One region of the Streptomyces sp. WM6372 genome, then DNA from elsewhere that is predicted to be linked to it. Evidence: riboswitches for the same ligand, from Rfam matches in the RefSeq annotation. Region 1 holds a riboswitch; each other region holds the start of a gene.
The links. Region 1 has a riboswitch for thiamine pyrophosphate ahead of thiC (phosphomethylpyrimidine synthase ThiC). Riboswitches for the same ligand answer to the same signal wherever they lie in the genome.

Region 1 (10,329 bases):
GACGAAGCGCGAGTAGTCGGACCAGTTCATGCCGAACTGGAACTCCTGCACGATGCCGGTGACGACACCCATGGCGATATTGATCAAGAAAAGCTTGCCCCAGAACTTGGTGGCCCTGAGGTACTTCTCTTTCCCCGAACGCACCCAGGCGGTCTGAAGGCCTGCCGTGAGCGCGGCGAGCGAGATCGTCAGCGGGACGAAGAGGAAGTGGTAGACGGTGGTGATGCCGAACTGCCATCTCGCCAACGTCTCTGGCGCCAAAGCTACGTCCACGTCGTCGTCTCCTTCGGTGCGCCGTGGTCACTGCCGCAGTTTGCCTGGCATGCCCCACCCATACGGGATGAAGTAGGACACGCTTGTGAACGCGTTCACATTCACAAGCATTATGTCGTACCGGCTTCAGCGCGTTTCAGGCGGGGGTCCCCCTAGCCAATACATTCAACAGATTGTTGAATGCCGCCCATGAGGATTCGTATCTCCTGGCCCGCGGGCCAGCTCACGGCAACCCTTGACGAGACCCCGACCAGCAAGGCGCTGGCCGAGGCCCTTCCGATCTCCGCCTCCGCCAATACCTGGGGCGAGGAGGTCTACTTCGACACCGGCGTCTCCGTGGCGCTGGAACACGACGCCCGGCAGGTCGTCGACCCGGGCACGGTCGCATTCTGGACCGAGGGCGACGCACTCGCGCTGCCCTACGGCCCCACGCCCATCTCGCGCGGAGGCGAGAGCCGCCTGGCGAGCCCGTGCAATGTGCTCGGCTCGTTCGAGGGCGACCCCCGCCTGCTGTCCACCGTCCGCGACGGCGACCCGATCCGCGTGGAACTCGCGTAGCCGCTCAGAGCTCGCGCAGTCCCCCGAGAACTACATCTCCTTGAAGAACGCCTCCGCCGTGTGCAGGAAGATGTCGTTCGCCTCGGGTTCACCGATCGTGACCCGCAGGCCCTCGCCCGCGAAGGGCCGGACCACCACACCGGCCTTCTCGCAGGCCGCCGCGAACTCGGCGGTCCGCTCCCCCAGGCGCATCCACACGAAGTTCGCCTGCGTGTCCGGCACCACGGTCCAGCCCTGGCCGAGCAGCGTCTTGTGGACCCGGGCCCGCTCGCCCACCAGCGCCCCGACCCGGCCCATCAGCTCGTCCTCGGCGCGCAGCGAGGCGACCGCCGCGTCCTGCGCGAGCTGGCTGACACCGAACGGCACCGCCGTCTTGCGCAGCGCCGCCGCCACCGGCTCGTGCGCCACCGCGAAGCCCACGCGCAGGCCGGCCAGCCCGTACGCCTTGGAGAATGTACGCAGCACGCAGACGTTCGGGCGGCTGCGGTAGAGCTCGATGCCGTCCGGCACCTCGATGTCGCGGACGAACTCGCGGTAGGCCTCGTCCAGCACCACCAGGATGTCCGAGGGGACCCGGTCCAGGAACCGCTCCAGCTCGGCACGGCGCACCGCGGTGCCGGTGGGGTTGTTGGGGTTGCAGACGAAGATCAGCCGGGTCCGCTCGGTGATCGCGTCGAACATCGCGTCGAGGTCGTGCACGTCCCCGTCGGTCAGCGGGACCTGCACGGACTTCGCACCCGAGATCTGCGTGATGATCGGGTAAGCCTCGAAGGACCGCCAGGCGTAGATGACCTCGTCGCCCGGGCCGGCTGTCGACTGGATCAGCGACTGGGCCACACCCACGGAGCCCGTGCCGGTGGCGATGTGCTCGACCGGCACCCCGAAGCGCTCGGCGAGCTCGTTCACCAGGCCCGTGCAGGCCATGTCGGGGTAGCGGTTGAACTGTCCGGCCGCCGCCACCGCGGTCTCCAGCACCCCGGACAGCGGCGGGTACGGGTTCTCGTTCGAGGACAGCTTGTACGCGACGGGCCCGCCCGCGGCAGCGGGCTTCCCGGGCTTGTAGGTGGGAATGCCGTCCAGCTCGGCGCGCAGCTTCGGGCTCTTCTCGCTCACCGCAGGTCCTCCTCGACCATCCCGTACGACGTCGCCGTCGACTCAATACTGCTCACCTTATGAGGATTCCGCTCTCCCGAAAATGGGTGGCGCCAGGATTGCGGGGGAGCGCACGCATATATGCGCACGCCGGTGGCCCACGCCGTGGCGCGCATCCCTCGTACAGGTGAGTTGAGACCGTCCCGAGACCACACCGCTTTGGCATGCTCGTACCCGCCGACAAACGCCCCACTCACTCTCCGCGCTCAAATTCCTTCAATTCCAAGGTCATTGGGGGTGGCGAACCATGCAGAATCGTGCCTGTCAACGCGTGCATATGCACCCGGACCACCCACCCCGACGAGCCCTACTATCGGCTCGCCATGACAGCAGCAGGGAAGCATCAGGTGAGCCGGACCGAGACCACCCGGCGGGCCGCCGGCCGACAGGGCCGGGCCGGCATCAGGGACGTGGCCGCCGCGGCGGGCGTCTCGATCACGACCGTCTCCGACGCGCTCAATGGCAAGGGGCGGCTGCCGGACGCCACCCGCCGCCACGTTCGCGAGGTCGCCGATCGGCTGGGCTACCGGCCCTCCGCCGCGGCCCGCACCCTCCGTACCGGCAAGTCGGGCCTCATCGGCCTGACCGTGACCACGTACGGGGATGAACCTTTCACCTTCACCGAATTCGCGTACTTCGCCGAGATGGCCAGGGCCGCCACCTCCGCCGCGCTCGCCCGCGGCTACGCCCTCGTCATCCTCCCCGCCACCTCCCGACACGACGTGTGGTCCAACGTGGCCCTCGACGGCACCGTCGTCATCGACCCCTCCGACCACGATCCCGTCGTCAGCGAACTGGTCCGCCAAGGCCTCCCCGTCGTCTCCGACGGCCGCCCGGCCGGCTCCCTCCCCGTCACCGCCTGGGTCGACAACGACCACGAGGCCGCCGTACTCAACCTGCTCGACCACCTCGCCGCCGCCGGCGCGCGCCGGATCGGGCTCCTGACCGGCACCACCACGGACACCTACACCCGGCTGTCCACGACTGCCTACCTCAACTGGTGCGAGCGCGTCGGCCAGGACCCCGTCTACGAGTCCTACCCCGCCCACGACCCGTGCGCGGGCGCCGTCGCCGCGGACCGGCTGCTCGCCCGGCCCGACCGGCCCGACGCCGTCTACGGGCTCTTCGACCCCAACGGGACCGATCTGCTGGCCGCCGCCCGGCGCTACGGCCTGCGCGTCCCCGAGGACCTGCTGCTCGTCTGCTGCAGCGAGTCCACCGTGTACGCCAACACCGAGCCGCCCATCACCACGCTCTCCCTCAAACCGCGCCGCATCGGCACCGCCGTCGTACAGCTGCTGATCGACGCCATCGAGGGGGTCGACACCGGCCGCCCGGTCGAACAGGTGGTCCCGACCGAGCTGATCGTCCGTACCTCCTCGCAGCGCAGGCAGCCCCGTACGACCGTCAGCCCGCCCCGTTCTCCGGCCCAGGACTGACCGCCACGGCGCGATACCGGCGGGGCCGACGGCCCCGCCGGGGATTTCCGCAACACCTATTTCGGGAGAAAGTGGCAGGAACTACTGGTTCCGCCCAGGATTCACCACCCCTGGTGCGTCACAGAGCGCGAGCCGCATTCCTATGATGGGCGCACGACATCACGGACCCTCCGCTCAGGAGGCCAGGAGGGTCCGCAGGTGTACGGCAGCGCGACGGTGGTGGAGGGGTCGATGACTCAGGGGGCCGGTCAGGGACCCGCGATGCGGACGGAGACGCTGCGGGACTTCCGAGTTCCGGTCACCGAGCCCGTCCCGTACGGCGTGCCCGGCGCGCTTCCCGAAGAGGCCCCGGTGTACGGCGAGTACCCCGCGTACTACGGGGAGGGCGCTCCCGTGCCCCCTCACCCGCCCGTGCCCCCGCAGCCCTCCGTGCCCCCGCAGCCGCCCCTGGGACAGGACCCCGCCGCGGGCGGACCGGCCCCGGCCGACGGGGACGATCTCGACGAGGGCTACACCCCCACCCACCGCGACCTGCCGATCATCGGCCGCGGCGGGCCGGGCGACACCGTCCAGGTCCACTACGTTCCCCAGGAGTCCCCGGCCGCCGGCCCCGGACCGCTGTACGTGGTCGGCGACGTGCACGGCTATCTGGACGAGCTCGTCCACGAACTCCAGGCCCAGGGCCTCATCGACGCCGACCGCCGCTGGTCGGCCGGCAACGCCCGCCTCTGGTTCCTCGGCGACTTCACCGACCGCGGCCCCGACGGCATCGGCGTCATCGACCTCGTCATGCGGCTGTCCGCCGAGGCCGCCGCCGCGGGCGGCTACTGCAAGGCCCTCATGGGCAACCACGAGCTGCTGCTCATCGGCGCCAAGCGGTTCGGCGACACCCCCGTCGCCTCGGGCGCGGGCACCGCCACCTTCCAGGCCGCCTGGCTCCTCAACGGCGGCCAGCGCACCGACATGGAGCGCCTGGAGGACGTACACCTGCAGTGGATGCAGCGGCTGGACGCGGCCGTGCTGGAGGACGGGCACCTGCTGCTCCACTCCGACACCACCGCGTACCTCGACTACGGCGACTCCATCGAGGACGTCAACGACACGATCCACGAGCTGCTCAACCGCAACGACGCCGACATCACCTGGGACCTGTTCCGCAAGTTCACCAAGCGGTTCGCCTTCCGTGACGAGGAGACCGGCCCCCAGGCCGTACGCGAGCTCCTCGACACCTACGGCGGCGGCCGCGTCGTGCACGGACACAGCCCGATCCCGTACCTGCTGGGCGAGGTGGGCACCGAGGACGGCGACGAGTCGCGCGGACCGGAGGCCGTGAACGGCCCGCACGTGTACGCGGAGGGACTCGCCATCGCGATGGACGGCGGAGTCACGATGGCGGGCAAACTGCTGGTCGTGCAACTCCCGTTGAACGACTGAGGGTTATCAGAACGGGGGTAATTTCAGGAAACCCCCTGTCACGGCGTGGCATGGGCGCTCTACCATCGCCCTATCCGTAGCAGGCTCTCCTCCGTTTGTGCCGGCGCCCGGGTCTACGCGGGCAAACCGGTCCCCACGGAGCATCGGGGGATGCACATGAACAGCGCTCCGCACCTGCTGACCGAAGACCGACCCGAGTTCGATCGGCTCCTCGACGAGGCGCTGCGCACCGCGCACGAACGGCCCGAGCTCGCCGCCCTCGGTGAGCGCCTGAACGCCGAACAGCTGCGCACGATGGCCATCGGGGCCAGCGCGCTGCTGACGGCCGCGGCCGCGGCCGAGTACGACCACTACGTGAAGATCCGCGGAGAGCGGCGCGACGAGGTCCTGTCCACCCCCGGTTCGGCCGGGGACCAGGGTGCCGGGCAGCAGGGCGAGGGCGAGGACGGCGCGGGCGTCAGTGCCGTGGTCGCGGTGCTGGCACCGGTCCTGGCGGGCACCGCCATGCTGATCTTCCTGCTCGTGGGCTACATCCTGAAGGCGGTCGAACCCGAACCCGCCTTCGCCGAAACGATGCTGACGGCGGGTTGGCTGTTCGGCGCGCTGACCGTGGTCTCGCTGTTGTTCGCGGTGATCGGGCTGCTGGTGACGGCCGTCCGCAACCGGGCGACCGAGGTGGTGGCCGAGGACCCGGCCGACGCGATACCCGACGAGGTCGCGCGGGCCCGCGAGGCCTGGCGGCATGCCCTGCTGGAGCGGGGCATCCTGCCGTTCCTGCGGGACGCGCTGGCCGATCCGAGCGCGGCGCCGGCGGGGCCGGCGTATCCGTCCCCGCACACGCCGAAGGCCGGGCGCATCCCCAACCTGGGATACACCCGGCCCGACTTCACCAGCCCGGGGTCCCCTTCACAGGGCCCCCGCCCCGGCTACACCCCGCCGGACTTCACCAGCCCGGACTTCAGCAGCCCGGACGGCGGCACGCAGTAACGCCGCGGCCCGGCCCGCAGCGGGCCGTCCGTCCCTGTTTCACGTGAAACATCGCGTCGCGCCGGGACACTGCCCTGGGAAGCCCCCTCATCCTCCCCAGAGCAGCGCCGGCCGCCACGAGCGGGTCAGTCGGCCAGCGGGAGGTACACCCGGTTGCCGCTCGCCGCGAACTCGGCGGACTTCTCCGCCATGCCCGCCTCGATCTCATCGGCCTTCAGGTCACCACCGTGCTCACGACGGATGTCCTGGGAGATCTTCATCGAGCAGAACTTCGGACCGCACATGGAGCAGAAGTGCGCGGTCTTGGCCGGCTCGGCCGGGAGCGTCTCGTCGTGGAACTCGCGGGCGGTGTCCGGGTCGAGGGCCAGGTTGAACTGGTCCTCCCAGCGGAACTCGAACCGAGCGTCCGACAGGGCGTCGTCCCACTCCTGGGCGCCCGGGTGGCCCTTGGCCAGGTCCGCCGCATGCGCAGCGATCTTGTACGTGATGACGCCCGTCTTCACGTCGTCGCGGTTGGGCAGGCCCAGGTGCTCCTTCGGCGTGACGTAGCAGAGCATCGCGGTGCCCCACCAGGCGATCATCGCGGCGCCGATGCCGGAGGTGATGTGGTCGTACGCCGGGGCGACGTCCGTGGTCAGCGGGCCGAGCGTGTAGAACGGCGCCTCCTCGCAGATCTCCTGCTGGAGGTCGATGTTCTCCTTGATCTTGTGCATCGGGACGTGGCCCGGGCCCTCGATCATGGTCTGCACGTTGTGCCGCTTGGCGATCGTGTTCAGCTCGCCCAGCGTCTTCAGCTCAGCGAACTGCGCCGCGTCGTTGGCGTCCGCGATGGAGCCGGGGCGCAGGCCGTCGCCCAGCGAGTAGGTGACGTCGTACGTCGCGAGGATCTCGCAGAGCTCCTCGAAGTTCGTGTAGAGGAAGTTCTCCTTGTGGTGCGCAAGGCACCACGCGGCCATGATCGAGCCGCCGCGGGAAACGATGCCGGTCTTGCGGCGGGCGGTCAGCGGCACGTACGGCAGCAGCACGCCGGCGTGGACCGTCATGTAGTCGACGCCCTGCTCGGCCTGCTCGATGACCGTGTCCTTGTAGATCTCCCAGGTCAGGTCCTCGGCGCGGCCGTCGACCTTCTCCAGCGCCTGGTACAGCGGCACGGTGCCGATCGGGACCGGGGAGTTGCGCAGCACCCACTCGCGCGTGGTGTGGATGTTGCGACCGGTCGAAAGGTCCATGACCGTGTCGGCGCCCCACTTGGTCGCCCAGGTCATCTTGTCGACCTCCTCCTCGATGGAGGAGGTGACGGCGGAGTTGCCGATGTTGGCGTTGACCTTCACCAGGAACCGCTTGCCGATGATCATCGGCTCGATCTCCGGGTGGTTCACGTTCGCGGGAAGCACCGCGCGGCCGGCGGCGATCTCCTCGCGGACGACCTCGGGGGAGACGTTCTCGCGGATCGCGACGTACTCCATCTCCGGTGTGATCTCACCGCGGCGGGCGTACGCGAGCTGCGTGACGGCGGCGCCGCCACGGCCCCGGCGGGGCTGGCGCGGGCGGCCAGGAAAGACCGCGTCGAGGTTCTTGAGGCCACCGCGCGGCGACGTGTGCTTGATGCCGTCGTCCTCGGGGCGCACGGGGCGGCCCGCGTACTCCTCGGTGTCGCCGCGGCCGATGATCCAGTTCTCGCGCAGCGGCGGCAGGCCGCGCCGTACGTCGGTTTCGATCTGCGGGTCGGTGTACGGCCCGGACGTGTCGTAGAGCGTCACGTCCTTGCCGTTGGTGAGGTGGACCTGGCGGACCGGCACCCGGATGTCGGGGCGGGAGCCCGCCACGTAGCCCTTGTGCCAGCCCGGCTGGCGCTCGGTCCGGCCGTCGCCGTCCTCGCTGACGGCAGGCGTGCGTGCGTCATGAATGGTCATGAGACCTGATCTCCCTACGCCGGCATTACCCGGTAACAGGTTCGGCGGTCGACGCAGCCTCTTCCCGTACGCATGTGTGCTGCGCGTACGGTGATCAGCGCCCTCTCAGCCCGGTGCTCCGAGCTCCCGCGTTGTGCAAAGGTGCCCCCACGCTAGCGTCATCTGTGGCGTGCTGAACAGTGGGCCCCCTCAACTCTTGCGATGATCTGCCGGTGACGTCCTCGCCGCAGCCTCCCACCCAGCCCACCGAGCCCACGGGTCACAGCGACCACGCACACGTGGGCCACGGGCATGACCACGGGCATGCCCAGAGCCCGGACCCGAGCCCGGACCAGAGCCCGGCCCCGGGCCACTCCCACGGCCATTCCCACGGCCACGGACCGGCGGCCCCCGTCTCGAAGCACCTGCGCAAGGTCATCGCGGCGGTCCTGATCCCGTTCGCCGTCGCCGTCTTCGTCGGCATGGTGGTGCTCTGGCCGGGCGGCGCGCCCGCCCACGAGCGCTCCGGGGTGGGCTTCGACCGGCAGACCCAGCAGGGCCTCGTCACCGCGCTCGAGCAGGTCGACTGCAAATCCGTGAACGCCTCGCAGGTGCCGGCCACCGGCAGTGTCTCCACCCCGGAGGGGCGCGAGGCCAAGGCCGCGCAGACCGGCGAGTGCAAGAAGGCCACCATCGAGGTCACCACCGGACCCGACAAGGGCCGCACGTTCTTCGAGATCGTCCAGCCGGGCGCACCACGGCAGTTGGAAGACGGCCAGGAGGTGGTCGTCGCGTACGCGCCGGACGCGCCACGGGATCTCCAGTACTCCGTGGTCGACGTGAACCGCAAGCTGCCCCTGGCGGTGCTGGCCGCGATCTTCGCGGTGGCGGTGGTCGTCGTCGGCCGGATGCGCGGCCTGTTCGCGCTGATCGCGCTGGTCGTCAGCTTCGGCGTGCTGACCCTCTTCATCCTGCCGGCGATCCTCCAGGGCTCGAACCCACTGGTCGTCGCAGTCGTCGGCGCCAGCGCCATCATGCTCATCGCGCTCTACATGTGCCACGGACTGAGCGCCCGTACCTCCGTCGCCGTGCTGGGAACGCTCGTCTCGCTGCTGCTGATCGGGCTGCTGGGCTCGGTGTTCGTCGACTGGGCGTTCCTCAGCGGCAACACCGACGACAACACCGGGCTGATCCACGGGCTCTACCCGGAGATCGACATGAGTGGCCTGCTGCTCGCGGGCATCATCATCGGATCCCTGGGTGTGCTGGACGACGTGACGGTCACCCAGACCTCGGCAGTCTGGGAACTCCATCAGGCCGACCCGTCGATGGGGTCCCGCTCCTTGTACCGTGCGGCCATCCGGATCGGTCGCGACCACATCGCTTCGGTGGTCAACACCCTGGTCCTGGCCTACGCGGGCGCGGCGCTTCCGCTTCTGCTGCTGTTCTCGATCGCGAACAGCAGCATGGGTTCGGTGGCCAACAGCGAGCTGGTCGCGGAGGAGATCGTACGGACCCTCGTCGGGTCGATCGGCCTGGTGGCCTCGGTTCCGGTGACAACGGCGCTGGCCGCGCTGGTGGTTTCTGCCGACCGGCCGGGATCCCCGGCCGGAGCGGCGGCCTCGGGGCCGGTCCGCGGAGGCCGGGGACGGCGGCGCAAGCGCTGAGCGACCCGGGTGGCTCGGGGGCCCGGGGCGGCTCGGCGCGTACGGTCCGCTCGGCGTGTACGGTCCGCTCAGCCCGCGTTCTGCTCGTTCTGGCGCGACTCGGCAAGGATCCTGTCCAGCGCTTCGTCGAGGTTGTCCTCGAAGTCGCCGAGGTTGCGCTCCTGACCGAGCGGAACAAGCCGGTCGGTACGGTCGAGGAACGCGACGAGCGGCGCCGCGCCGGCGCGGAACAGGGCCCGGTCACAGCCGACCTGGAGCCGGATGTGGACGTCGGACAGGTCCTCGGGATCGGTGGGGGCGATGTGCACATCACCGTCGCCGCACGGCTTGTTGATGCCGTCGAGGAGCAGCTCCCGTCCGAATGCCCAGGTCACGGGGGCGTCTCCGGGGAGGTGGAACGTCAGGCGCACTGCGTAGGGGTCACGGGTGTCGTACCGGAGTTCCACCGGGATCCGGAAGGAGAGCTCCTCGGAAACGAGGAAGCTCATCATGACCTCTGCCTGTACCGACTCGCGCATGGACTACCCCGCTGTAGTGGAAGTGGCCAGGAATGAACCCCCAGGGCCCTCTTGACAAGGGTGGTGGAAGCTCATGCAGATCACAAGGAGTGAGTTTTCAGATACTGATAGAGAACGAGAGGGTACTCAACAGCGCGCCTACTTCACTCCGTAGTCGATCGACCACATACAGCAACCGTTTCTCCTGGTGCAAAGGGAGGGAAATCGCCATGGTTGCGGCGGTATCGCCCGCGGTAATGGGGATGGCTGCACAGACCGTGCCCAGCGCGTACTCCTGACGCTCCGTAACCGGCTCCATGCGTCCGAGGGAGCCGATGCGGTGTTCGAGGGCGCTCTGATCCCGGACGGTGTACTGGGTGACGGCCTCGACCGGGTGCCGCTCGTAGTAGTCCCTGCGCGTCTTCTCGTC
Region 2 (10,329 bases), on a different contig from region 1:
AAGGAATCCCGCTCCGACAAAGGCGAAGCATGCCCCAGCACACCTCAGGGTCTGACCGCGCTGCGGTGCCCCCCGCTGCCCGCGGCAGCGTGCGGACCACCGCGCCCTCGTCCCTCGAGGTGCTGTGGCGCTCGTACAAGGAGAGCGGTGACGAGCGGCTGCGGGAGCAGCTGATCCTGCACTACTCGCCCCTGGTGAAGTACGTGGCCGGCCGGGTCAGCGTGGGCCTGCCGCCCAATGTGGAGCAGGCCGACTTCGTCTCCTCCGGCGTCTTCGGGCTGATCGACGCCATCGAGAAGTTCGACATCGAGCGGTCCATCAAGTTCGAGACGTACGCGATCACCCGCATCCGCGGCGCGATGATCGACGAACTGCGCGCCCTGGACTGGATCCCGCGCTCGGTCCGGCAGAAGGCGAGGGCCGTGGAGCGGGCCTACGCCACCCTCGAAGCCCAGCTGCGCCGCACCCCGACCGAGCACGAGGTCGCCGGCGAGATGGGCATCGCCGTGGAGGAACTCCACGCCGTGTTCAGTCAGTTGTCGCTGGCCAACGTGGTCGCCCTGGAGGAGCTGCTGCACGTCGGCGGCGAGGGCGGCGACCGCCTCTCGCTGATGGACACCCTGGAGGACACCGCCGCCGACAACCCGGTGGAGGTGGCCGAGGACCGCGAGCTGCGCAGGCTCCTGGCCGGGGCGATCAACACCCTGCCGGAACGCGAGAAGACCGTGGTCACGCTGTACTACTACGAGGGCCTGACGCTGGCCGAGATCGGCAACGTCCTGGGCGTCACCGAGAGTCGGGTCAGCCAGATCCACACCAAGTCGGTGCTCCAGCTGCGGGCCAAGCTGGCGGACGTGGGCCGGTGAGCTTGCGGCACCTCCGTAGAGTGGACGTGTGCCCAGGATTCGAGCGGCCTCCGTGGCCGAGCACCGGTCGATGCAGCGCGGCGCCCTGCTGGACGCCGCGCGCTCCCTGTTGTCCGAAGGCGGGACGGAAGCGCTGACCTTCCCCGCCCTGGCGGAGCGCACCGGCCTCGCCCGGTCCTCCGTGTACGAGTACTTCCGCTCCCGCGCGGCCGTGGTCGAAGAGCTGTGCGCGGTGGACTTCCCCGTGTGGGCCGCCGAGATCGAGGCGGCGATGGAGCGGGCCGGGTCTCCTGAGGCCAAGATCGAGGCCTACGTACGGAGCCAGCTGGGGCTGGTCGGGGACCGGCGGCACCGGGCGGTGGTCGCGATCTCGGCCAGTGAGCTGGACGCGGGGGCGCGGGAGAAGATCCGTGCCGCGCACGGCGGGCTCGTGGCGATGATCGTGGAGGCGCTGGGCGCCCTCGGGCACGAGCAGCCCCGGCTCGCGGCGATGCTGCTACAGGGGGTCGTCGACGCGGCCGTGCGGCGCATCGAGCTGGGCGCCGCCGAGGATCCCGGTGTGGTCACCGAAGCCGCCGTGGCCATGGCCCTGAGGGGCGTGCGGGGCTGAGGCCCCGAACGCCGGCGGGGCCGGGTCCGGCAGGAGTCGTGGCGCCGGGCGCGGGAGGAGGGTCAGGGGGTTCAGGTACGTCGTGCCTGACAGGAGGCCCCAGTGGAGGCAGGGGCCGCCGCAGTGCGTGCCCTCCGTGAGGACCGCCACCACCTGGCCCGTCGTGACCTCCTCGCCCTCCGCGACCAGCGGCCGGACCGGTTCGTACGTGGTGCGCAGGCCGCCCGGGAGGGTCAGGGACAGGACCCCGCGCCCGGCCACCGGGCCCGCGTAGTACACCCGCCCCGGGCCGACCGCCCTGATCGGCGCGCCCACCGGGGCGGCCAGGTCCACCCCGCGGTGCCCGGCCGCGTACGGGGTCGGGGGCGGATCCCACCAGCGGGCCACCACCAGGGGCGGCGGGAGCGGCCGGGCCCCGGGAACGAGCGCCTGGGCCAGGGTCAGGAGCAGCGTGAGCAGCAGTGTCGTCATACCGTCCAGGTTGCCGCCCGGTCGCGCAGCGTGAGCGGGCCTGTGGACAACCGGCCGGGTGTGGACAACGGCGTCACCTGGCATACCGCCCGGTCCCGTACACTTCTTACGGCGATCCGGGTCACCGGGTCGACTTCGCACGCCCCAGCACCAGCCGCTCAGGCCAGGTGGAAGCGTCTCTCGGTCCCCTTCGTCGGGGGCAGGACGCGGTGGGGCGTCAGGAACCAAACCGAGAAACCAAGGAGATGGCCATGGCCGTCGTAACGATGCGGGAGCTGCTGGAAAGCGGCGTCCACTTCGGTCACCAGACCCGTCGCTGGAACCCGAAGATGAAGCGCTTCATCTTCACCGAGCGCAACGGCATCTACATCATCGACCTGCTCCAGTCGCTGTCGTACATCGACCGCGCCTACGAGTTCGTCAAGGAGACCGTCGCCCACGGCGGCTCCATCATGTTCGTCGGTACCAAGAAGCAGGCCCAGGAGGCCATCGCCGAGCAGGCGACGCGCGTTGGTATGCCGTACGTCAACCAGCGCTGGCTGGGTGGCATGCTCACCAACTTCTCCACCGTCTACAAGCGCCTCCAGCGTCTGAAGGAGCTTGAGGCGATCGACTTCGAGGACGTCGCCGCCTCGGGTCTCACCAAGAAGGAGCTCCTGGTCCTCTCCCGCGAGAAGACCAAGCTGGAGAAGACCCTCGGTGGTATCCGCGAGATGTCGAAGGTCCCCAGCGCCGTCTGGATCGTCGACACCAAGAAGGAGCACATCGCCGTCGGTGAGGCGCGCAAGCTCCACATCCCGGTCGTCGCGATCCTCGACACCAACTGTGACCCCGACGAGGTCGACTACAAGATCCCGGGCAACGACGACGCGATCCGCTCCGTCACCCTGCTCACCCGCGTGATCGCCGACGCCGTCGCCGAGGGCCTCATCGCCCGCTCCGGCGCTGCGACCGGCGACTCGAAGCCGGGCGAGAAGGCCGCCGCCGAGCCGCTCGCCGAGTGGGAGCGCGACCTGCTCGAGGGCGAGAAGAAGGACTCCGCCGACGAGTCTGCTGAGGCCGCCCCGGCCGAGGCCGCTGTCGAGGCCCCCGCGGCCGAGGCCGTCGTCGAGGCTCCGGCCGCCGACACCGAGCAGGCCTGACCCTCTGAGAGAGCCCGGCGTTCATCCGCCGGGCACTCGCAGCACGGACGATGACGGCGGGGGAGCCGCGCCTGGGGCGCGCTCCTCCGCCGTTCACCCGTAGATCTACGACTTCGAGAGAGAATCACAGACTCATGGCGAACTACACCGCCGCTGACGTCAAGAAGCTCCGCGAGCTCACCGGCGCCGGCATGCTGGACTGCAAGAACGCGCTGGTCGACTCCGACGGTGACGTCGACAAGGCCGTCGAGGCGCTCCGTATCAAGGGTCAGAAGGGCGTCGCCAAGCGCGAGGGCCGTTCTGCCGAGAACGGTGCCGTCGTGTCCCTCATCGCCGACGACAACACCTCCGGTGTCATCGTCGAGCTGAAGTGCGAGACGGACTTCGTCGCGAAGGGCGAGAAGTTCCTCGCCGTCGCCAACGAGCTGGCCGCGCACGTCGCCGCCACCTCCCCGGCCGACATCGAGACGCTCCTCGCGTCCGAGATCGCCCCCGGCAAGACCGTCACGGCCTTCGTGGACGAGGCGAACGCCAACCTCGGCGAGAAGATCGTCCTGGACCGCTTCGCGCAGTTCACCGGCGGTTACGTCGCGTCGTACATGCACCGCACCATGCCCGACCTGCCGTTCCAGATCGGTGTCCTGGTCGAGCTCGACAAGGAGAACGCCGAGGTCGCCCGCGGCGTCGCGCAGCACATCGCCGCGTTCGCGCCGAAGTGGCTGTCCGCCGAGGACGTCCCGGCCGAGGTCGTCGAGTCCGAGCGCCGCGTCGCCGAAGAGGTCACCCGCGCGGAGGGCAAGCCCGAGGCCGCCCTCCCGAAGATCGTCGAGGGTCGTGTCAACGGCTTCTTCCGCGACAACACGCTCCTTGGCCAGGCGTACGCGCTGGACGCCAAGAAGTCCGTCCAGAAGGTTCTGGACGAGGCCGGTGTCACCCTGGTGCGTTTCTCGCGCATCAAGGTCGGCATCTGAGTCCGTCCTGACAACGACGGACACCGGACCCCGGTAGGGTCTGAAGCAGTCGTCCGCGTGCGCGCGGAACGACCGCAGATCTGACGAGGAGGCCATTGCCGTAGAGGGAACCGCGAGGACCCACCGGCAATGGCCTTCTTCGTATGTGCACGAGGAGATCTCCATGAATCAGGGCGTGGACCCCCACACCGCTTCCGACGACAAGAGCGACCACGACAAGAAGGGCCGCCGCTTCATGCTGAAGCTGTCGGGCGAAGCCTTCTCCGGTGGTGGAGGACTGGGCGTCGACCCCGACGTCGTCCATGCCATCGCGCGCGAAATCGCCGCGGTGGTCCGTGACGGCGCGGAGATCGCCGTCGTGATCGGCGGCGGAAACTTCTTCCGCGGCGCCGAACTCCAGCAGCGCGGCATGGACCGTGCGCGGTCCGACTACATGGGCATGCTCGGCACCGTCATGAACTGCCTCGCCCTCCAGGACTTCCTGGAGAAGGAAGGCATCGACTCCCGTGTGCAGACCGCCATCACCATGGGCCAGGTCGCGGAGCCGTACATCCCGCTGCGCGCCGTACGGCACCTGGAGAAGGGCCGCGTCGTGATCTTCGGCGCCGGCATGGGCATGCCGTACTTCTCCACCGACACCACGGCCGCCCAGCGGGCCCTGGAAATCGACGCCGAGGCCCTGCTCATGGGCAAGAACGGCGTCGACGGGGTCTACGACTCCGACCCGAAGAAGAACCCCGACGCGGTGAAGTTCGACGCGCTGGAGTACAGCGAGGTGCTGTCCCGCGACCTCAAGGTCGCCGACGCCACCGCCATCACGCTGTGCCGCGACAACAAGCTGCCGATCCTGGTCTTCGAGCTGCTCGCCGAGGGCAATATCGCCCGCGCCGTCAAGGGTGAGAAGATCGGCACGCTCGTGAGCGACCAGGGCACCCGGGCCTGAGCGTTCCGACGCCGGGCCCGGCCCCACTGGGCCGAGCCCGCCCCGCCCGCCTGAACCATCCATATCTGACATGCAGGAGCACGTGGTGATCGAAGAAATCCTCCTCGAGGCCGAGGAGAAGATGGAGAAGGCCGTCGTCGTCGCCAAGGAAGACTTCGCCGCGATCCGCACCGGTCGTGCGCACCCGGCGATGTTCAACAAGATCGTGGCGGACTACTACGGCGCCATCACGCCCATCAACCAGCTCGCCTCCTTCTCGGTGCCCGAGCCGCGCATGGCGATCGTGACCCCGTTCGACAAGAGCGCCCTGCGCAACATCGAGCAGGCCATCCGCGACTCCGACCTGGGCGTCAACCCCAGCAACGACGGCAATATCATCCGGGTGACCTTCCCCGAGCTGACGCAGGACCGCCGCAAGGAGTACATCAAGGTCGCGCGCACCAAGGCCGAGGACTCCAAGGTCTCGATCCGCGCCGTCCGCCGCAAGGCGAAGGACTCCCTCGACAAGCTCGTCAAGGACAAGGAGTCCGGCGAGGACGAGGTGCGCCGCGCGGAGAAGGAGCTCGACGACACCACCGCGAAGTACGTCGCGCAGGTCGACGAGCTGCTCAAGCACAAGGAAGCCGAGCTCCTCGAGGTCTGATGAACGACTCTCCCTGGGCCACGGAGCCGGTTCCGGCGGGTCCCGCATACGATGCGCTGGTGGGCCCGCACACTCGGCCCATGCCCATCGTGCCCGATGCCGCCGGCCGTGACTTCGACGACCGGGAAGCACGCGATCGGGGGGCCGCCACCGACGGCGGCCCCCCGTTCCGCGCCGAGACGCCGCCGCAGGAGCCCATGCCCAGCCCCCCGCCCCCGCCCTCGCCGGCCCCGCAGGACGCCACGCCCCCGCCGAAGAAGCGGGCGGGGCGAGACCTGCGTGCCGCCATAGGGGTCGGTGTCGGCCTCGGTGCGGTGATCTTCGCTTCGCTGTTCATCGTCAAGGCGGTCTTCGTCGGCGTCATCGTCGTCGCGGTCGTCGTGGGCCTGTGGGAGCTCACCTCCCGGCTCCAGGAGAAGAAGGGCATCAAGGCGCCGCTCGTCCCGCTCGCGGTCGGCGGCGCCGCCATGGTCATCGCCGGATACGTCCGGGGGGCCGAGGGTGCCTGGGTGGCCATGGCCCTGACCGCGCTGGCGGTCCTGGTCTGGCGGATGACCGAACCGCCCGAGGACTACCTCAAGGACGTCACGGCGGGCGTCTTCGCGGCGTTCTACGTGCCCTTCCTGGCCACCTTCGTCGCGATGCTGCTCACCGCGGACGACGGGCCGGAGCGCGTGGTCACGTTCCTGCTGCTGACCGTGGTCAGCGACACCGGGGCGTACGCGGTGGGCTGGCGCTTCGGCAAGACCAAGCTGGCGCCGCGCATCAGCCCCGGCAAGACCCGCGAGGGCCTGTTCGGCGCGGTGGCCTTCGCGATGGCGGCCGGCGCTCTCTGCATGGAGTTCCTGATCGACGGCGGCATCTGGTGGCAGGGCCTGCTGCTCGGTCTCGCGGTCGCGGTCAGCGCCACGCTGGGCGACCTCGGCGAGTCGATGATCAAGCGGGACCTGGGCATCAAGGACATGGGCACGCTCCTCCCGGGCCACGGCGGCATCATGGACCGGCTCGACTCCTTGCTGCCGACCGCCCCGGTGGTGTGGCTGCTGCTCGCCGCGTTCGTCGGCACCGGCTGAAACGGGGCTCCCGCGGCTTCCGGCCGGCGGGCTGTTCACCAGGGCAACCCCGCTGAGCTGGGACGACGTACGTCTGAAGGCTTTGGGTGGGTCCGGGCGGTTACTCTTGAAAGGCGCGCTGCTTCTGCGGCGCGCCTTTCGTCTTACGAGGAGTACCAGCCATGGCCCGCCCTGTCCCGGGAGAGCTCACCTTCGTCGCCCCTCGCGGGGCCAAGAAGCCGCCCCGGCACCTCGCCGACCTCACGCCCGAGGAGCGTCGCGAGGCGGTCGCCGCGATCGGCGAGAAGCCCTTCCGGGCCAAGCAGCTCTCGCAGCACTACTTCGCCCGGTACGCGCACGACCCGGCCGAGTGGACCGACATCCCGGCGGGCTCGCGGGAGAAGCTCCAGCAGGAACTGCTGCCCGACCTGATGAGCGTCATCCGGCACATCTCGTGCGACGACGACACCACGCGCAAGACCCTGTGGAAGCTGCACGACGGCACGCTCGTCGAGTCCGTGCTGATGCGCTACCCCGACCGGGTCACCATGTGCATCTCCTCGCAGGCCGGCTGCGGCATGAACTGCCCGTTCTGCGCCACCGGCCAGGCGGGCCTGGACCGCAACCTGTCCACCGCCGAGATCGTCCACCAGATCGTCGACGGCATGCGCGCGCTGCGCGACGGCGAGGTTCCCGGCGGCCCGGCCCGGCTGTCCAACATCGTCTTCATGGGCATGGGCGAGCCGCTGGCCAACTACAAGCGGGTCGTCGGCGCGATCCGCCGCCTCACCGACCCCGAGCCCGACGGCCTGGGCTTGTCGCAGCGCGGCATCACCGTCTCCACCGTCGGCCTGGTCCCGGCGATGCTGCGCTTCGCCGACGAGGGCTTCAAGTGCCGCCTCGCGGTCTCGCTGCACGCGCCGGACGACGAGCTGCGCGACACCCTCGTCCCCGTGAACACCCGCTGGAAGGTCCGCGAGGTCCTCGACGCGGCGTGGGAGTACGCCGAGAAGTCCGGCCGCCGGATCTCCATCGAGTACGCCTTGATCCGCGACATCAACGACCAGGCCTGGCGCGGCGACCTCCTCGGCCGACTGCTCAAGGGCAAGCGCGTCCACGTCAACCTGATCCCGCTGAACCCGACGCCGGGCTCGAAGTGGACCGCCTCGCGTCCCGAGGACGAGAAGGCCTTCGTGGAGGCCATCGCCCGCCACGGCGTGCCGGTGACCGTACGGGACACCCGCGGCCAGGAGATCGACGGCGCCTGCGGTCAGCTCGCCGCGAGCGAGCGGTAGGCTGACCCGCGTATATCTGAATACTCATATTCCGACAGGGGAGCGCCACAGCGCTGAGAGTGCGGCACCACGCTTCTAGGACGAGCACAGCGGCCGCAGACCCTCTGAACCTTGCCCAGGTCATTCTGGGTAGGAAGTTCGGTCACCACCTCAAGCTGTTGCGCCCTGCCCGGGCGCCCGCTCCACCGGAGCGCCCGGGCAGGGCCGCGTCTTCTCCTGGTCAACCCAGGAGGAATGTTCCGTGAGCACCACCAGGAAGATCGCGGGTGCGGCGCTGGCCGCGGCCCTCGGTGTCAGCACGCTCGCCGCGTGCGGCGGCGCCAAGACCAAGGACGAGTCCGCGGCCGGCGCGAGCGATGCGCCGAAGTCCAAGACGGTCACGCTCGTCTCGCACGACTCCTTCAACGTGACCGACACGGTCCTCAAGGAGTTCGAGCAGCAGAGCGGCTACACCGTCAAGGTCCTGAAGTCCGGGGACGCGGGCGCCGCCCTCAACCAGGAGATCCTCACCAAGGGCTCCCCGCGCGGCGACGTCTTCTTCGGTGTGGACAACACGCTCCTCTCGCGCGCCCTCGACAACGGGATCTTCACGCCGTACGAGGCCAAGGGCCTGGCCGACGTGAAGCCCGAGTACGTGCTCGACAAGGAGCACCGGGTCACCCCGATCGACTCCGGCGACATCTGCGTCAACTACGACAAGGCGTACTTCGCCGACAAGAAGCTCGCCCCGCCGCAGACGCTGGACGACCTGGTCAAGCCGGAGTACAAGAACCTGCTGGTCACCGAGAACGCGGCGACCTCCTCGCCGGGCCTCGGCTTCCTGCTCGCCTCCGTCGGCAAGTACGGGGAGGACGGCTGGAAGGACTACTGGAGCAAGCTCAAGGCCAATGGCGTCGAGGTCGTCGACGGCTGGGAGCAGGCCTACAACGAGCGCTTCTCCGGTTCGGCGGGCGGCAAGAAGGCCAAGGGCGACCGGCCGCTGGTCGTCTCGTACGCCTCCAGCCCGCCGGTCGAGGTCCTGTACGGGGAGCCCCAGCCGGCCGAGGCCCCCACGGGCGTGGCCACCGGCACCTGCTTCCGGCAGGTCGAGTTCGCGGGCCTGCTCAAGGGCGCGAAGAACGAGGCGGGCGGCAAGGCGCTCCTCGACTTCCTGGTGAGCAAGAAGTTCCAGGAGGACATGCCGCTCCAGATGTTCGTGAACCCGGTGGTCAAGGACGCGAAGCTGCCGGAGCTGTTCACGAAGCACGGCGTGGTCATCGAGAAGCCCGAGAACGTGGCTCCCGAGACGATCGCCAAGAACCGTGAGCAGTGGGTCAAGGCATGGTCCTCGCTCGTCGTGAAGTAGGACGCGAGAGCACTCCCGTGAAGGAGGGCGCGCGCGGTACGGCCGTCCGGCTCCTGCTGATGGCCGTACCGCTCGCCTTCTTCGGGCTGTTCTTCGCCTACCCCGTGGCCGCGATCGTCGGCCGCGGGATCAAGACCGACGAGGGCTGGCAGTTCGGCCGGATCGGCGAGGTGCTGACCCGGCCCGACATCGCCGACGTGCTCTGGTTCACCACCTGGCAGGCGTTCGCGTCCACGGCGCTCACGCTCCTGATCGCGCTCCCCGGCGCGTACGTCTTCGCGCGCTTCGAGTTCCCCGGCAAACAGCTGCTGCGGGCGCTGGTCACGGTCCCGTTCGTGCTGCCGACGGTGGTGGTCGGCACCGCCTTCCTGGCGCTGGTCGGGCGGGGCGGACTGCTGGACGAGCTGTGGGGCGTCCGGCTGGACACCACCGTGTGGGCGATCCTGCTCGCGCACGTCTTCTTCAACTACGCCGTCGTCGTACGGACGGTCGGCGGGCTCTGGGCGCAGCTGGACCCGCGCCAGGAGGAGGCCGCCCGGGTGCTGGGCGCCGGGCGGTTCGCCGCCTGGCGGCGGGTGACCCTGCCCGCGCTCGGGCCGGCGGTGGCCGCGGCCTCGCTGATGGTGTTCCTGTTCACGTTCACCTCCTTCGGCGTCGTGCAGATCCTCGGCGGGCCCTCGTACGCCACCTTGGAAGTGGAGGTCTACCGGCAGACCGCGCAGCTGCTGGACCTGCCGACGGCCGCCGTCCTCACGATGGTCCAGTTCGTGGCGGTCGGCCTGATCCTCGGCGTCCACGCCTGGACCGTGCGCCGGCGGGAGACCGCCCTGCGGCTGGTCGATCCGGCGCGGACCGCGCACCGGCCGAGCGGTCCGGGCCAGCGCGCCCTGCTGGGCGGGGTGCTGCTGACGGTGGCGCTGCTGATCGTGGCCCCGCTGGCGGTGCTGGTGGAGCGCTCCCTCGATGCGCCCGGCGGGTACGGGTTCGGCTT
Region 3 (10,329 bases), on a different contig from region 1:
CGCGAAGCGGCGCTGGGGGATGCGGCCCGCCCGGTACGCCAGGCGGCCCGCCGAGACGGCGTCCCGCATGGCCGCCGCCATCAGGACCGGGAACTGCGCCCGGGTCACCGCCGAGGCCAGCATCACCGCCGCGCAGCCCAGCTCCATCGCCAGCGCCACGTCCGAGGCCGTGCCCGCCCCCGCGTCCAGGATCACCGGAACCCCGGCCCGCTCCGCGATCAGCTCGAAGTTGTGCGGGTTCCGGATCCCCATCCCCGAGCCGATCGGGGACCCCAGCGGCATGATCGCCGCGCAGCCCACGTCCTCCAGCTTGCGCGCCAGCACCGGGTCGTCGTTCGTGTACGGCAGGACCGTGAAGCCCTCGTCCACGAGCGTCTCCGCCGCGTCCAGCAGCTCCACGCCGTCCGGCAGCAGGGTCCGCTCGTCGGCCACGACCTCCAGCTTGATCCAGTCGGTGCCCAGCGCCTCCCGCGCGAGGCGCGCCGTCAGCACCGCCTCGCCCGCCGTGAAGCACCCCGCCGTGTTCGGGAGCACGGAGATGCCCAGCTTCGTCAGTACCGACAGGACCGAGCCCTGGACCGTCGGGTCCAGCCGCCGCATCGCCACCGTCGTGAGCTCCGTACCGGACGCGGTCAGCGCCCGTTCCAGGACGTCCAGGCTGGGCGCCCCGCCCGTGCCCATGATCAGGCGGGACGAGAAGCTCCGGCCGCCCAGTACGAAAGCGTCGTCAGCCATCGCGCTCAGCCCCCCTGTACCGCGGTGAGGACCTCGACCCGGTCGCCCTCGCCCACCGGCGTCAGCGGCCACTGCCCGCGCGGGACCACGGTCTCGTTCAGTGCGGCCGCGACGCCGGACGGAGCCGCGGTCAGGGTGGCGACCACCGCGTCGAGCGTGGTGCCGGCCGCGATCTCGCGCGGCTCGCCGTTGACGGAGATGGTCATGCGTACGACTCCTGACGTGCGGCGGAGAACCGGCGCGGGGTGAACGGTCGGGCGATCTCCGGCAGCGTGCCGGTGGTCAGCAGCTCCGCCATCACGTCGCCGGTGAGCGGGGTCAGCAGCACCCCGTTGCGGTAGTGCCCGGTGGCCAGGTGCAGGCCGGGCAGGTCGGTCGGGCCGAGCAGCGGGGCGTTGTCCGGGGACCCGGGGCGCAGTCCGGCCCGGGTCTCGGTCAGCGGCAGTTCGGTGATGCCGGGCACCAACTCGTGCGCGTCGCGCAGGAGCTCGTACACCCCGCCCGCGGTGACCGTGGTGTCCCAGCCGAGTTCCTCGCTGGTGGCCCCGATGACGAGCTCGCCGTTCTCACGCGGCACCAGGTACACGTGGCTGCCGCGGACCACCGCCCGTACCGTCCGCGACAGGAACGGCGCGTACGCCGCCGGCACCGCGAGCCGCAGCACCTGCCCCTTCACCGGCCGTACGGGGGGCAGGACCCGCGCCGGTACGCCGGCCAGCCGGCCGCTGAGCGAGCCCGCGGCCAGGACCACCTGGTCGGCGCGCAGCTCCGTACCGTCGTCGAGCCGTGCGCCCACGGCGCGGTCGGCGGCGGTCAGCAGCCGCTCCGCGGCCGCCCGGCGGATCTCCACGCCGGCGCCCTCGCAGGCGGCCAGCAGCGCGGCCGCCAGCCGGCGCGGATCGACCTGGTGGTCGCCGTCCACGCGCAGCCCGCCCCGCACGCCGGGGGCCAGCATCGGCTCCAGGCGGCGGCACTCGCGGCCGGTGAGCCACTCCGACTCCAGGCCGCAGCGGCGCTGGAGGGCGTGCAGTTCGCGCAGGTGCAGCCGGTCGTCGGCGTCGAGGGCCACGGCGAGGGTGCCGCAGGCGCGGTAGCCGATGTCCATCCCGCCGCTGGCCTCGGCCAGCTCGGCGGCGAACTCGGGGTAGCGGGCGGCCGAGGCGACGTTGAGGCCCAGCAGGGTCTCCTCGCCGTAGTGCAGCTCCGTGACGGCGGCGAGCATGCCGGCCGCGACCTGTGCGGCGCCGCCGCCGGGCGCCGGATCGGCGAGCACGGTCCGCAGCCCGTGCCGGGCCGCCCGCCAGGCGGTGACCAGGCCGATGATCCCGCCCCCGATGACGAGGACGTCCGACCCTGCGGATCCTGTGGACCCCGAGGACCCCGAGGGCCCTGTGGACCCCGAGGATCCTGTGGACCCCGAGGGCCCTGTGGACGTCGGGGATCCCGCTCCGGATCCCTTCCGAGATGAGTGCATGGGCGTCCAGCCCCTCCCTTCGCCGGCATGACCCGGATCAGGTTCGTACGGTCGGAGGCCGCTCAGCCTCCCTCTCAGCCCGGTCCGCCCGGACTCCCGCGATGGGTAACGGGCGCCAGCCTAACCCCGGCGCCGGGGGCGGGTAAGGCTGCCTCCCCGGCCGCCGCGCCGGTCCGCTGTTCCTGACGAGTTGTCAGATCGCTAGGCTGGGCGCCGTGAGCGAGCAGACGGAACAGACTCAGAGCGGCGTCGTCATCGTCGGCGCCGGAATGGCCGGGGTGCAGACCGCGGTCGCGCTGCGGGAGCAGGGGTGGCGCGGCCCCGTGACCCTGCTGGGCGCCGAGCCCCACCAGCCGTACGACCGGCCCCCGCTGTCGAAGGCGGTGCTGCTCGGCAAGGCCGAGGACTCCGCGTTCGACGTGGACTTCGAGGGGCTCGGCGTCGTGCTCCGGCTCGGGGTGGAGGTCACCGGGCTGCGGGCCGCCGAGCGCGAGCTGGACACCGAGGCGGGGCCGGTCCCGTACGAGGTGCTCGTCCTGGCGACCGGCGCCGAACCCCTGACCCTGCCCGGGTCCGAGGGCGTCCCCGGCGTGCACCTGCTGCGCACCCTGGACGACGCGGCCCGGCTGCGGCCGGTGCTGGCCCGGACCCCGGCGACCGTGGTGGTCGGGGCGGGCTGGATCGGCGCCGAGTTCGCCACCGCGGCGCGCGAGGCGGGCTGCGCGGTGACGGTGGTCGAGGCGGCGGACCGGGTGCTGGCCGGGGCGCTGCCCGCGGAGGTCGCCGCCCCCATGGCCCACTGGTACGAGGAGTCCGGTGCGGCCCTGCTGACCGGCGCCAAGGTGTCCTCGGTGGAGTCCGGGCGGGTCCTGCTCGCGGACGGGCGGGAGCTGCCCGCGGGCGCGGTGGTCGTGGGCATCGGAGCCCGGCCGGCGACCCGGTGGCTGGCGGGCTCGGGGGTCGAGCTCGGCCCCGAGGGCGCGATCACGGCGGACGAGTACCTGCGCACCTCCCTGCCCGGGGTGTACGCGGTCGGCGACTGCGCGTCGTTCCCGTCGGCCCGCTACGGGGCGCGGCTGCTGGTGCACCACTGGGACAACGCCCTCCAGGGGCCGCGGGTGGTCGCGGCGAACATCGTCATGGGGAAGGCGGCGCAGGTCTACGACCCGGTGCCGTACTTCTGGTCGGAGCAGTTCGGGCGCTTCGTGCAGTACGCGGGGCACCACGCGGGCGCCGACGAGCTGCTGTGGCGCGGGGACCCCGCCGAGGCGGCGTGGTCGGTGTGCTGGCTCCGGGGCGGGGCGCTGGCCGCGGTCCTGGCGGTGGGCCGGCCGCGGGACCTGGCGCAGGGGCGGAAGCTGATCGAGACGGGGGCCCCGGTGGATCCGGCGAAGGTCGCCGATCCCGCGGTCCCGCTGAAATCGGCGCTGGTCTAGGCGTTACGGGAAGGGTGCGGAGCGGGTGCGGGGACCCGGACGGGTCGGCTCGGGTACCGGGTGCCGGTCCGAAGTGGCAGGCTTGTGCCCGTGACCGAGATTGACGCAAAGATCGATGCCCTTGTCCCCGCCTGGCTGTACGTCCCCGACATCGCCGAGATGCTCGACATCGAGGTGACCCGGGTCCGCCAGCTGGTCAAGGAAGGTCAGCTGATCGCCGTACGACGGGGCGAGAACCGTTCGCTCCAGGTGCCCGCCCCCTTCATCGACGGAGACAAGATCGTCAAGGGCCTGGTCGGCCTGCTGACCGTGCTCCGCGACGACGGCTTCTCCGACGAGGAGATCCTGGAGTGGCTGTTCACCCCGGACCCGACCCTGCCCGGCACCCCCGTCCAGGCGCTGAGCGAGAATCGCGGCACGGAGGTGAAGCGCCGCGCTCAGGCGCTCGCCCTCTGACCCGAGAGACCCGGGCGACCGGAGCAACCCGGCGGCCCGGGTGATCCGAGCCGCCTGATCCATCTGCGGTGCGCGGGCCCCGGACGGCCCGTGCACCGCATCCACCCCGGGGGGTACCCATGTCCGCGAACGTGTCCGCGCGCACCCAGCTGTCCGACGCCCGGCTCTACCTGTGCACGGACGCCCGCAAGCGGCAGGGCGACCTCCCCGAGTTCCTCGACGCCGTCCTGGCCGCAGGCGTGGACATCGTCCAGCTCCGGGACAAGGGCATGGAGGCCGGCGAGGAGCTCGAACACCTCCGGGTGTTCGCCGACGCCGCGCGCCGCCACGGCCGGCTCCTCGCGGTGAACGACCGCGCCGACGTCGCCCACGCCATCGGCTCCGACGTCCTGCACCTGGGCCAGGGCGACATCCCGGTGCCCGCCGCCCGCGCGATCCTCGGCGAGTCCGTCCTGATGGGCCGGTCCTGCCACGCCGAGTCCGAGGTCGACGCCGCCGTCGCCGAGCCGGGTGTGGACTACTTCTGCACCGGCCCCTGCTGGCCCACCCCCACCAAGCCCGGCCGGTACGCCCCCGGCCTCGGGCTCGTCCGGTACACGGCCTCGCTGGCCCCCGCCCGCCCCTGGTTCGCCATCGGCGGCATCGACGCCGGCAACCTCGACGAGGTCCTCGACGCCGGAGCCACCCGCATCGTGGTCGTCCGCGCGCTGACCGAAGCCTCCGACCCGGGCGCGGCCGCCGCCGACCTGGCCAAGCGGGTCCGCGAGCGCGTTTCCGCCTAAGTCCTCCCGAGCCGTCCGTGCGGGTGTCCAAAAACGTGTCCAAAAGGCGGACGCGGCTTCGGCCCGCACGAAGGCGCGTCTAACCTGCCCGTATGGCCCTTGGTACCGCTTCCACCCGCACGGACCGCGCACGCACGGTCCGCGACCTGATGGCGTCCGGGAGCCCGTCGTACTCCTTCGAGTTCTGGGCCCCCAAGACGGAGAAGGGCGAGCGCAACCTCTGGAACGCGCTGCGCCGGATCGAGGCGGTGGGCCCGAGCTTCGTCTCGGTGACCTACGGGGCCGGCGGCTCCACCCGCGGCGGCACCGTCAAGGCAACCCAGGAGATCGCGGCCGACACCACCCTGACCCCCGTCGCGCACCTCACCGCGGTCGACCACTCCATCGCCGAGCTGCGCCACGTCATCGGCCAGTTCGCCGACGCCGGCATCCGCAACATGCTGGCCCTGCGCGGCGACCCGCCGGGCGACCCCATGGGTCCCTGGGTCGCGCACCCCGAGGGCGTCCACTACGCCGCCGACCTGGTCCGGCTGCTCAAGGAGTCCGGCGACTTCTGCGTGGGCGTCGCGGCCTTCCCCGACATGCACCCGCGTTCGGAGGACTGGGACACGGACATCCGTCACTTCGTGGACAAGTGCCGCGCGGGCGCCGACTATGCGATCACCCAGATGTTCTTCGATCCGGAGAATTATCTGAGGCTGCGCGACAGCACCCAGAAGGCGGGCTGCGAGACCCCGATCATCCCCGAGGTCATGCCTGTTGTGGGCATCAAGCAGCTCGACCGGCTGCCCCAACTCAGCAACGCAGTCTTCCCCGCAGCCGTGAAAGAGCGCATGCTCGCCGTCAAGGACGATGCAGCCGCTGTACGCTCCATTGGGATCGAGTTCGCCACGGAGTTCTGCGCGCGACTGCTGTCCGAGGGTGTCCCGGGGCTGCACTTCATCACGCTGAACAATTCCACGGCGACTCTCGAGATCTACGAGAACCTGGGCCTGCACCAGCGGGCCTGATCGGCCGGCCCCCGTTTCCTGGGCGGTTGGCCGTACCGAGAGGTGCCACGCATGGGAATGACGGTCCTCTACATCGCGTTCGGTTTCGTCGCGCTGTGGCTGCTTGCCGAGGTCCTGATGCAGTACAAGGCCCGGCTGCGCTGGCGGTTGCTCGCGTTCGCCGGGTTCGTCGGTGTGGTCGCCGGGGTGGTGCTGCCGTCGGTGCCGGTCATCGGCATCGGCGCGGCCGCGTTCGCCGTGGGCCAGACCCTGGTGACGCTCTCCTTCCGCAAGGGTTTCGAGGCCGGCTGGGCGCTGCGCCGCGGCGGCGAGCCCGTACGGAAGCAGAACCGGCGCCGCCGGGCGGGCAGCGCGCGCCCCGAGCCCGCGCTCGAGGTGACCGCGCTGGAGTACGGGTCCGACGGGGCGGCGCCGGACCCCGAGGGGGCCGACCGGGCCGACGCACCCGACCAGGCGCAGCAGGAGCCCCGGTTCCAGGCCGCGACCGAGGATTTCTACAGCCCGGAGCCGCTGCCCGAGGACACGGGCTCGTACGGGATACAGAGCTTCGCCCCGACCGCCGACGCGGGCCGGACGGCGGCGTTCGCCTCGCCGTTCCCCACGGCCGAACAGGACGCCCACCAGTACGCGCCCTTCTACGACGGGCAGGGCTACGACCAGCAGGGCCAGGGCGGCTACGACTACTCCGCGGGCTATCCGGCGGGCGGCGAACAGCAGGTCTACGCCGCCTACTCGGACCCGTACATCGGCACGGGCGGGGCCGTGATCCCGCAACAGCCGTACGACTACACCCCGTACGCCGACTACTCCGGCGCCGACCCGTACGCGAGCGCGGGCGGGCAGCAGCAGTACGCGATGGACACCCCGCCCGGCGGGGTGTGGGTGCCGCAGCAGCGGTCCACCGAGGGGGCGGGCGCGGGCTACCCCGGGGACGACCAGAGCCAGTACCCGCAGCAGCAGCAGCCGCAGCAGTACCCGTACCAGGGCACCGGCGAGTACGAGCAGTACCGCTACTGAGGGCCGGGGCACGACGGGTACCGATGTACCGAGGCGGGTGAGCAGTGAGCCCCCGGGGAACGTTCCCCGGGGGCTCACTCCGTCACTGGGAGCCGCGGAACGCCGCGCCCTCCACGATCAGCCCGGCCACCAGGGCCCCGGTCATCCCGGAGTGCGCGAGTCCGCCGCCGGGGTGCGCCCAGCCGCCCGCGAGGAACAGCCCGGGCAGGGCGGTGGTGTTGGCGGGGTAGAGCATCGCGCCGCCCGCTCCCGCGAGGGCGGGCGGGGGCACCGCACCGCCCGGCGCGCCGGTGTCCGCCTCGATGTCCGCGGGCGTGCGCTCCCGCGTCCACAGCAGCCGCTCACGCAGTCCGGGCACGGCCCGGGCCGCGAGGTGCAGCAGCTCGTCCGCGTGGGGCGCAGGGGCGCCCCCAGGGCCGCAGAGGGCGCTCACGGTGACCGCCTCGTGGTCCGCGTCGGGCCGCACGGCGGGATCGTCGGGGCGCAGCACGGTCAGCTGGGTTCCGGGGGAGTGGACCAGGGTGCGGTGGACGGCGTCCGCGGGGCGCGCGCCGCGCAGCGCGAGCAGCAGGGTGAGCCGGCTGGCCACCCCCGGCCCGCGGGCGGGCGCGCCGCCGGCCGGCAGCGGTACCCCCAGCTGCCGCGGATCGACCCCGCAGACCACGAAGTCGGCCGGGGCCCCGGTGCCGTCGGCCAGCAGCAGCCCGGCCGCCCGGCCGTCTTGCTCCAGGACCTCCCGTACCGGCGCGTCGAAGACGAAGGCGACCTTCCGCTCCAGGCAGCGCTCGTACACGGCGGTGGCCAGCGCCCGCATCCCGCCGCGTACGTACCAGCTGCCGAAGGTCTGCTCCATGTACGGGAGCACGGCCGCCGAGGCGGGCGCGGTGGCGGGGTCGACCCCGTACGCCCGCACCCGCGCGGCGAGCAGTTCGCCGAGCTCCCCGCCCAGCTCGCGCTCCGCCACCTCGGCGAGGGTCGGGGGCCGGCGGCGCAGCAGTCCGCTCTTGCGCAGCGCCGGGTACGGATCGCCGCCCAGCACCTGCCAGTCGGGGCGCAGCGGCTCCTCCAGCAGGGGGCGGCGGGTGGCGTTCCAGGCGTCCCGGGCGCGGCCCAGGACCCCGTTCCAGCGCTCTCCCGCGCCCGCGCCGAAGGCCTCGTCGAGGACGGCGGCGGCGCCGCCGCGCGAGCCGCCCGGGAGGGTGACGGAGCTGCCGTCGGGGAGGACGTGCCGGACGGCCGGGTCGGCCTGGACCAGCTCGACGCAGTCCTCCAGGGGCCGCTTGCCGGTCTTGACGAACAGATCGCGGTAGACGGCGGGCAGGTGCAGCAGACCGGGCCCGGTGTCGAAGGCGAAGCCGTCCTGCTCGTACCGGCCGACGGAGCCGCCATAGGTGGACCCGCGCTCGTACACCGTCACCTGGTGCCCCGCCACGGCCAGCCGGGCCGCCGTAGCCATCGCGCCCATGCCGGCGCCGATCACCGCAATTCGTGCCATGCGGATGACCCTATCGAGCGGGATCGAGCGGGATCGGGGGAGGCCGGCTGCAGGTCGGGGGGAGGCCGGCGGGTGGTCGGCGGGTGGCCGGCCGAGTTCAGCGGGGTGGCACGGCGGCCCGCGCGAGCGCCTCGCGCTCCTCGGCGGCGAGCCGCTTCTCCTCGCGGCGCTGGGCCCGGCGGCGCAGGAAGCGGCGGATCCGGCTCCACAGGAAGACGAGTATGGCCAGGCCGGCCGCCAGCAGGACGGCCGCGATGATCGCGGCCGCCTGGGGGTTGAACATCGCGAAGGTGACGATGCCGGCCACGCCCAGGTCCTCGGCGGTGCTCAGCGCGATGTTGCTGAACGGCTCGGGCGAGGTGTTGACGGCCATCCGGGTGCCGGCCTTGACGAAATGGCTGGCCAGCGCGGTGGAGCCGCCGATCGCACCGGCGGCCAGGTCGGAGAGCGAGCCGCTCTGTCCGGCCAGCAGGGCGCCGACCACGGCCCCGGCCACCGGGCGGATCACGGTGTGCACCGCGTCCCAGACGGAGTCCACGTACGGGATCTTGTCGGCGACGGCCTCGCACAGGAACAGCACGCCGGCGACGATCAGCACGTCGGTGCGCTGGAGGGATGCGGGGACCTCGTCGGTCAGTCCGGTCGCGCCGAAGACGCCGAGCAGGAGGACCACGGCGTAGGCGTTGATCCCGCTGGCCCAGCCGCTGGTGAAGACCAGGGGGAGCACACTCACCGGCCCATCATGCCGCAGGACCGGGCCGCGGAACGGGCGATCGCGGAGACGAGGACGGGGCGGACCGGCGCGACAGAGCCGTGAGGGGACGGCCGCCTTACGGCGGCCGTCCCCTCACCCGTGTCTGCGGGGGCCTACTGCCCCTGTTCGTCGCGGCGGCGCTGCCACCGCTCCTCGATGCGGGTCATCATCGACCGACGCTGTCGGTTGCGGCCGTGGGCCGAACCGCCTGCACTGCCGGAGACGGGCTGCTCGCCAGGCTTGGGTGCCTTGCGCCAACCGGTGACCACGAGGACCGTACAGCCGAGCATGACGAGGAATCCCACCACGCTGACCCAGAGTACGTTCGGAATGATCACACCGGTCATGAGGAGCGCGATACCCACCACAATGCCTGCGACTGCCTGGTAGACCCGTCGCCGGGTGTACGTACGCAGTCCGCTTCCCTCAAGCGCTGTCGCGAACTTGGGATCTTCGGCGTACAGCGCTCGCTCCATCTGCTCGAGCATTCGCTGCTCGTGCTCCGAGAGCGGCACGGGAGTCCTCCTCATCCGTCGGTCGCGGGGGGTAGCGACCAGGGGTCCCCTTCAGGATAGGCGGGGAATCGCCCCCGTGATACCCGCCCTCTACGCGAGGTTACAAAAACACTGCCCCGAAAGGGCACCGCCCCGAAAGGCGCCGCCCGAGCAAACCTTGCGCGAAACCGTACCGCCGGGTGGACGGTCATGAGGCGCTTATTCCCCACGGGCCCGACCACCATGCCGGTCACTGGTCACGATCATACGGGGCCCACCGGCTGAACGGAGGGTGTCCGGCGTACTCCCTGAGCGGAACCGCGCAGATCAAGCGGGCTTACCGCCCAGGACGTGCAATTGCGTGGCGACCGCGTGGAAGGCGGGCAGCTCGGCGGCGGCCTCCTCCAGGCGCAGCAGCGCCTCGACCGCGCCCGGCTCGGTGTCGACCAGGACGCCGGGGACGAGGTCGGCGAAGACGCGGACCCCGTGCACCGAGCCGACCTCCAGGCCGGCCCCGCCGACCAGCTCGGCGAGCTGCTCGGCGGTGAAGCGGCGCGGTACCGGGTCGCCCGCGCCCCAGCGGCCGGCCGGGTCGGCGAGCGCCGTACGGGCCTCGGTGAAGTGGCCGGCGAGGGCGCGGGCCAGCACGGCCCCGCCGAGGCCGGCGGCCAGCAGG

Region 2: linked by a shared signal. The riboswitch ahead of ADK52_RS19440 (thiamine ABC transporter substrate-binding protein) and the one ahead of thiC (phosphomethylpyrimidine synthase ThiC) in region 1 are both predicted to bind thiamine pyrophosphate.
Region 3: linked by a shared signal. The riboswitch ahead of thiO (glycine oxidase ThiO) and the one ahead of thiC (phosphomethylpyrimidine synthase ThiC) in region 1 are both predicted to bind thiamine pyrophosphate.

What each region holds. Positions count from the first base shown of each region.
Region 1 covers NZ_LGDB01000001.1:206,760-217,088, reverse strand. The annotation lists gene ADK52_RS01030 (cytochrome ubiquinol oxidase subunit I) at 1-273, opposite strand, end outside; gene ADK52_RS01025 (cyclophilin-like fold protein) at 463-831, shown strand; gene hisC (histidinol-phosphate transaminase) at 862-1,944, opposite strand; gene ADK52_RS01015 (LacI family DNA-binding transcriptional regulator) at 2,307-3,422, shown strand; gene ADK52_RS01010 (metallophosphoesterase) at 3,639-4,856, shown strand; gene ADK52_RS01005 (hypothetical protein) at 5,007-5,843, shown strand; gene thiC (phosphomethylpyrimidine synthase ThiC) at 5,969-7,756, opposite strand; TPP riboswitch at 7,751-7,896, opposite strand; gene ADK52_RS00995 (YibE/F family protein) at 7,936-9,402, shown strand; gene ADK52_RS00990 (SsgA family sporulation/cell division regulator) at 9,471-9,920, opposite strand; gene ADK52_RS00985 (IclR family transcriptional regulator) at 10,018-10,329, opposite strand, start outside.
Region 2 covers NZ_LGDB01000186.1:36,392-46,720, forward strand. The annotation lists gene whiG (RNA polymerase sigma factor WhiG) at 30-866, shown strand; gene ADK52_RS19400 (TetR/AcrR family transcriptional regulator) at 919-1,476, shown strand; gene ADK52_RS40235 (M23 family metallopeptidase) at 1,363-1,947, opposite strand; gene rpsB (30S ribosomal protein S2) at 2,199-3,089, shown strand; gene tsf (translation elongation factor Ts) at 3,224-4,060, shown strand; gene pyrH (UMP kinase) at 4,224-5,003, shown strand; gene frr (ribosome recycling factor) at 5,089-5,646, shown strand; gene ADK52_RS19430 (phosphatidate cytidylyltransferase) at 5,646-6,719, shown strand; gene rlmN (23S rRNA (adenine(2503)-C(2))-methyltransferase RlmN) at 6,881-7,993, shown strand; TPP riboswitch at 8,020-8,147, shown strand; gene ADK52_RS19440 (thiamine ABC transporter substrate-binding protein) at 8,235-9,338, shown strand; gene ADK52_RS19445 (ABC transporter permease) at 9,398-10,329, shown strand, end outside.
Region 3 covers NZ_LGDB01000248.1:138-10,466, forward strand. The annotation lists gene ADK52_RS37205 (thiazole synthase) at 1-735, opposite strand, end outside; gene thiS (sulfur carrier protein ThiS) at 741-941, opposite strand; gene thiO (glycine oxidase ThiO) at 938-2,209, opposite strand; TPP riboswitch at 2,207-2,319, opposite strand; gene ADK52_RS37220 (NAD(P)/FAD-dependent oxidoreductase) at 2,425-3,645, shown strand; gene ADK52_RS37225 (Rv2175c family DNA-binding protein) at 3,736-4,101, shown strand; gene thiE (thiamine phosphate synthase) at 4,221-4,883, shown strand; gene metF (methylenetetrahydrofolate reductase [NAD(P)H]) at 4,976-5,893, shown strand; gene ADK52_RS37240 (hypothetical protein) at 5,945-6,910, shown strand; gene ADK52_RS37245 (phytoene desaturase family protein) at 6,993-8,405, opposite strand; gene ADK52_RS37250 (DUF4126 domain-containing protein) at 8,503-9,138, opposite strand; gene ADK52_RS37255 (DUF3040 domain-containing protein) at 9,273-9,674, opposite strand; gene ADK52_RS37260 (methyltransferase) at 9,981-10,329, opposite strand, start outside.